DNA from 2 places in the Pseudomonas coleopterorum genome. Region 1 is predicted to be linked to the other one. Evidence: riboswitches for the same ligand, from Rfam matches in the RefSeq annotation. Region 1 holds a riboswitch; the other holds the start of a gene.
What was found. A riboswitch is a leader RNA that binds a small molecule or an ion and turns the genes downstream of it on or off. The one in region 1 is predicted to bind cobalamin.
Positions count from the first base shown of each region.

Region 1 (3,202 bases):
CACCAGGTGATGCAGCTCCGGGTAGCCACCGGGCAGGTAAAGGCTGTCGCACGCTGGCAGCTGCGCATCGTGCAGCGGCGAGAAGAACACCAGCTCGGCGCCCATGTCGCGTAGTACATCGAGGCTGGCGTCATAGACGAAGGCGAAAGCGGCATCGCGGGCCACGGCGATGCGCACGCCGTCGAGCAGGCGCGCAACTGGGTGTTCGACCGGGACGGCGAACGTGACCGCGGGCGGCAAGGCCACTTGGCATGTCTGCGCAAGGGCTGCGGCCGCGGCATCCAGACGGGTGTCCAGATCGTTGAGCTCGCTGGCCTGCACCAACCCCAGATGGCGGCTGGGCAATTCGATCCCGGTTTCCCGGGACAAGGCCCCGTACCAGCGCAGCCCCTGGGTCAGGCTGCCTTCGAGCAACTGCGCATGGCGCACGGTGCCGACACGGTTGGCCAAAACCCCGGCAAACGGCAGGTCAGGCTGGTAACAGGCCAGACCCAGCGCCAGGGCGCCGAAAGTCTGCGCCATGGCCGTGCCGTCGATCACCGCCAGCACGGGAACACCGAAATGGCGCGCCAGGTCAGCGCTCGAGGGTGTACCGTCGAACAGCCCCATGACGCCCTCGATGAGGATGATGTCGGCTTCCTCGGCCGCTTCCCACAGCAGCCGCCGGCTGTCCTGCTCGCCGACCATCCACATGTCCAATTGATAGACCGGAGCACCGCTGGCCCTGGCCAGGATCATCGGATCGAGAAAATCCGGGCCACACTTGAACACCCGCACGCGGCGGCCCTGATTGCGATGCAGGCGCGCCAGAGCGGCGGTGACGGTGGTCTTGCCCTGCCCGGAGGCCGGCGCGGCGATCAGCACCGCCGGGCACTGGCGCGGTTCGGTCATAGCTCGATGCCCTTCTGGGCACGGATGCCAGCCTGGAAAGCATGCTTGATCATGCCCATTTCGGTCACCGTGTCGGCCAGCTCGATCAGCTCGGGCTTGGCGCCACGGCCGGTGACGATCACATGCTGCATGGGTGGACGCGCCTGCAGATCGCTCAGCACGGTGTCCAGGTCGAGATACCCGTGCTTGAGCGCGATATTGAGTTCGTCGAGCACCACCAGGCCAATGGCTGGATCGCGCAGCAGTTGCCTGGAGACTTCCCAGGCCGCTTCGGCCGCCGCGATGTCACGCTGGCGATCCTGGGTTTCCCAGGTGAAGCCTTCGCCCATCACGTGGTAGCGCACCTGCTCGGGAAAGCGTCGGAAGAACAGCTCCTCGCCGGTGCTGTTGCGCCCCTTGATGAATTGCACCACGCCGCACTGCAGGTCGTGGCCCATGGCCCGCGCGAGCATGCCGAAAGCCGAGCTGCTCTTGCCCTTGCCGTTGCCGCTGAGCACCAGCAGCAAGCCACATTGGTTGGGGGAGTTGGCGATGCGTTCGTCGATCACGGCTTTCTTGCGCAGCATGCGCGCCAGGTGACGGGCGTCGCGCTCGGCTGTTTCGTTCATGGTGGCTCTCCGCTACACCTGCGCGCAGGCGGCATCGACGCGACACCGCGGCCAACTGGCCGGACAGTGAACGTCAATGCCGCTCTCCCCGCGCGACAGAAGATGGATCAGGGCACGCCCCAGGCCCACGCCATCGTGGGATCTGCAACGAGCCGTAAAAAATGCGCCAGGCCGGTCTCCGGGCTCACGAGCGGGGTCTGTACACCCAGGCGACACGCCTTCCCGAATCGCTTCAGTGGCATCGTGTGCAGCCTTGACTCGTCTACCGTTGCGGGGGCAGCGCCGGCATGGCGCGTAAACGCTGCGCACCGGCTTCCCTGTTTCACTCGGGTCGATCGCCTGATCGCCGAGCACCTGGAACAGCCGCGCAGGTTAGAGGGTTGCGCCCGGAGCGTCAATTGATCCACCACCGCTGCTGACGGACAACGCGGTTGAACCTTGCCCAGACCCGACGCCTCTACCCTGTGTGAACAAAACCTCAGAGAGCCCGACCATGCACAAGACCCGCCTCGCTACATTGATCCTGCTGGCAGCCGGCCTCGCCGCCTGTGGTGAAACGTCATCGTTGCAGGTCAGCGACGGGACCGGGCCCTCGCCCAAACTGCCCGAACCCAACAAGACCCTGATCCCCACCGTCAACATCGCACCGGCCATCGGCTGGGCCGAAGGGGGCAAGCCCACGGCGGCGCCCGGTACTCAAGTGGCCGCCTTCGCCGCGGACCTGGACCACCCACGCTGGCTGTACGTGCTGCCCAACGGGGACGTGTTGGTGGCTGAAACCAACTCCCCGGCCAAGCCGGACGACAGCAAAGGCATACGTGGCTTCGTCATGGAGAAGGTGATGAGCCGCGCCGGCGCGGGCGTGCCCAGCGCCAACCGGATTTCCCTGTTGCGCGACAAGGACGGTGACGGTGTGGCCGAAACTCGCACGGTCTTCATCACCAACCTCAACTCGCCCTTCGGCATGACCCTGGTCGGCAACGACTTCTATGTGGCGGACACCGACAAGCTGCTGCGCTTCAAGTACACCGACGGCGCCACCTCGATCAGCGGCGCGGGCGAGAAAGTCGTTGACCTGCCGGGCGGCACGCTCAACCACCACTGGACCAAGAACGTCATCGCCAGCCCCGACGGCAAGAAGCTGTACGTCACCGTCGGCTCGAACAGCAACGTTGGCGAAAACGGCATGGATCAGGAACAAGGTCGTGCAGCGATCTGGGAAGTGGACGCTGCCACCGGCCAGCACCGCATCTTCGCCTCCGGCTTGCGCAACCCCAACGGCATGGCCTGGGAACCGAAGACGGGCAAGCTGTGGACAGCCGTGAACGAACGTGACGAAATCGGCAGCGACCTGGTGCCTGACTACATCACTTCGGTCAAGGACGGTGGCTTCTATGGCTGGCCCTACAGTTACTACGGTCAGCACGTAGACGTGCGCGTCGAGCCGCAGAATCCTGAGCTGGTGGCCAAGGCCATTGCTCCCGATTACGCAGTCGGCCCGCACACCGCTTCGCTGGGCCTGAGTTTCGCCGACGGCAGTGGCTTGCCCGCACCTTTCACCACCGGCGCCCTGATTGGCCAGCATGGCTCCTGGAACCGCAAGCCGCACAGTGGTTACAAGGTGGTGTTCGTACCGTTCGTGGACGGCAAGCCGAGCGGTCAACCGATCGATCTGCTGAGCGGCTTTCTCAATTCAGACGAGA
Region 1 is NZ_FNTZ01000001.1:1,566,744-1,569,945, reverse strand. It holds gene BLV18_RS06970 (cobyrinic acid a,c-diamide synthase CobB) at 1-891, opposite strand, end outside; gene cobO (cob(I)yrinic acid a,c-diamide adenosyltransferase) at 888-1,499, opposite strand; cobalamin riboswitch at 1,652-1,872, opposite strand; gene BLV18_RS06960 (PQQ-dependent sugar dehydrogenase) at 1,993-3,202, shown strand, end outside.

Region 2 (3,202 bases), 690 kb from region 1:
TGTCAGTTCCACCCCCAGCAACGCTGCACAGGCCGCGGTCGCGGTAACGCCCGGAATGATCTGGTAGTCGATGCCATGCTCGCGCAGGCAACGGATCTGCTCGCCGATGGCGCCGTACAGTCCGGGATCGCCACTGTGCACTCGCGCCACATCCTCGCCACGGGCGTGGGCCTGGCGCATGATCTCGACGATCTGTTGCAGGTGCAGCTCGGCGCTGTTGTGCACCTGATGCGCAGTGTGCCCTTCGAGCACGGCTTCGGGCACCAGCGAACCGGCGAAGATGATCACCGGGCATTGGCGGATCAGACGCTGACCCTTGACGGTGATCAGTTCCGGATCACCCGGTCCGGCGCCGATGAAGTAAACGGTCATGGGTATTCCTGACGGGCGGAGGGGTGAATGATATTCAAGTTGGGCGCTGCGCGCAGCCGCAGTGACGTTCCGTGCAGGCGATGGCCAGGGTTGCCACCGCCGAATGCCGTCGGCTGACGCGCAGTATCGAGGTGCACTGTGTGCAGCGCTCGGCCATGGCCAGCGCGGCACTTTCCGCCACGCCCAGGCAGCCGGTGGCGGCGAACGAGCGCGCGGAATGATGGCTGAGGCGATCTTGATAAGGCGCCAGGGTCTCGGCGCCATAGGTGGCGAACGGCAAGCCGAGCCTTTCGGCCAGCGCCACCAGCCCCGGTTCATGCGCCTTCACATCGACGCTGGCGATGCCACGCACGTCAGCCCAGGGCAGTTCGTGTTCGAGCAGGGTTTGCTCCAGCAGATCGTGCAACGCTTGCGCGCTGCACCCTGCACGACAGCCGAACCCTACCCACAGCGCTGTCATCGGCTTCAGCGACCGGCTCGGCGGAACAACCAGGCGCTGATCAGCCCCAAGGCCAGCCAGAACACGGCGTTGGTCACCAGCGAAGCGATAATGAACTGCTGCTCCAGAGCCTGCGGTGCCAGGCTCGAATGATGCTCTGGCTGGGGCGCGCCAATCAGGTGCGGTACCAACACGATGGCCAGTCCCAGGGCTTTGAGCAACGTGCCACGGCCGAACACCAGCAATGCCAGACCTGCCGCAGTGGAGGCCGCGGTGCCGATCCACCAGGTTTGGCGCAGCACCAAGTCCGCTGCCTGGGTGCCGGGAAGCTCTGGCGGTAGCCCCAGGTTCGGCGCCAGACAGAACACGGCGAATCCGCCCAGTCCCCACAACAGACCCTGAGCAGTGCGGCCAGGGGCGCGCAGCGTATACAATGCCACCAGCATCAGCGCGAACCCCACGGCCACCACCAGATTGCCTCCGGCGGTCGACAGCGCGCGCTGCCAGCCGTCTTCCGGCTCCCAGGCCTCGGCGTGTTCGTGCCCGGCGGTGGAAACCTCGTCATGCGAGTGCTGGGCTGAGGTGGTTTCATAGGTTTCGCCCTGAAGAATCAGCGGCGAAACCCACACGCTCTGCAGCAAGGTCAGCAGCAGGGCGGCCAACAATCCGCTGAAACCAGCGGTACGGGCGATGTGCCTGATCATCTCGACGCTCCTCAATGGCACGGAAAGGCGGCGCTGTGCCGGGTATCGTGAGCGGCGTTGTGCACCGCCTCGATGTGCGAGAAGCCGGCGAAGCCCACCAGGCAGCAGCCCAGCAGGAAGGTGCCGACCGCCAGGGCGATGCGCTGGGCCAGGGTGCCGGCGGACGGCAGGGCGTGTTCGGGGGTGGAGGCGGTGGTAGACATGGCGTTCCCTCATGTGGTCCCCACGGCGGTGGTCCACGGTAAGTGGCACCATCGATCGGGTACGCGCACGAAGAAAGCCTGGCGCGGGCGCGCCATGCTCGCAACAGCGCCCGCCCACCGCAGGGTTGTCGATCAACGATTGTCTGGGCCGGTCTCCGGGCTTGCGAGGGGCGGCATGAAGCCCACCTTGAAAGCATCGCCTTCCCATGCCCGCAGGGGCACAGTGGATCTGACACTTCTCTCGCTTACCGTTGCGGGGGCAGCACCGGACTTGTGCCAATCCCTCCTGGAGGCTGGCACGCACCGGTTTCCCGTTTCACCCTGTGAAGGGCACCCAAACGATGGCGCCTAGCAAATCATGTCGCCGCAGCATCGTCAATGCGCCGCGCGCTGTAGAATGCGCCCGCGGTCCGCGCTTTCTCCCTACGAAATGGAGTTCCCCATGCCCGAAGAAGGCAACATGCTACAAGCTGCCGTGGTGTTCCTGCTGGCTGCGGTGATCGCCGTGCCACTGGCCAAGCGCCTGCAACTGGGCGCGGTGCTCGGCTACCTGTTCGCCGGTGTGGTCATAGGCCCGCAGGTGCTGGGCTGGGTGGGCGATCCCCAAAGCGTCAGCCACATCTCCGAACTGGGCGTGGTGCTGCTGCTGTTCATCATTGGCCTGGAACTGTCGCCCAAACGCCTGTGGGTCATGCGCAAGGCGGTGTTCGGCGTCGGTCTGGCCCAGGTGCTGTTGACCGCGGTGGTCATTGGCGCCGTGGCATTGCTGGCCTTCGGGCAGCCGTTGAACAGCGCCGTGGTCCTGGGCCTGGGGCTGGCGCTGTCATCCACGGCGTTCGGGTTGCAGAGCCTGGCCGAACGCAAGGAACTGAACAGTCCCCATGGCCGCCTGGCGTTCGCCATTCTGCTGTTCCAGGACATTGCCGCGATCCCACTGATCGCCATGGTGCCATTGCTGGCCGGAGGAGGCGGCGATGCCGGCGAGGGCAGTACCCTGGATCACAGCCTGCGGGTGCTCGGCAGCATCGCCGTGGTGGTGATCGGCGGACGCTATCTGTTGCGGCCGGTGTTTCGCATCGTCGCCCGCACCGGTCTGCAGGAGGTGTCCACCGCCACGGCCTTGCTGGTGGTGATCGGTACCGCCTGGCTGATGGAACTGGCCGGTGTTTCCATGGCCCTGGGAGCGTTTCTCGCCGGCTTGCTGCTGGCCGACTCGGAATACCGGCACGAACTGGAATCGCAGATCGAGCCCTTCAAGGGGCTGCTGCTGGGCCTGTTCTTCATCAGCGTTGGCATGGGCGCCAATTTGGGGTTGCTGCTCGAAAGCCCGGCCCTGGTGCTGGGCCTCACAGTCCTGCTGATCGGGATCAAGCTGCCGCTGCTGATGCTGATCGGGCGTCTGGCCGGTGGTCTGGGTCGGCTCAGCGCGGTGCGCCTGGGCATCGTGCTGGCCGCTGGTGGCGAATTCGCCTTCGTGGTGTTCA
Region 2 is NZ_FNTZ01000001.1:2,254,982-2,258,183, reverse strand. It holds gene cobM (precorrin-4 C(11)-methyltransferase) at 1-372, opposite strand, end outside; gene BLV18_RS10120 (cobalamin biosynthesis protein) at 407-832, opposite strand; gene BLV18_RS10115 (CbtA family protein) at 838-1,515, opposite strand; gene BLV18_RS10110 (CbtB domain-containing protein) at 1,527-1,718, opposite strand; cobalamin riboswitch at 1,848-2,071, opposite strand; gene BLV18_RS10105 (monovalent cation:proton antiporter-2 (CPA2) family protein) at 2,161-3,202, shown strand, end outside.
Region 2: another riboswitch for cobalamin. It lies ahead of BLV18_RS10110 (CbtB domain-containing protein); the one in region 1 lies ahead of cobO (cob(I)yrinic acid a,c-diamide adenosyltransferase).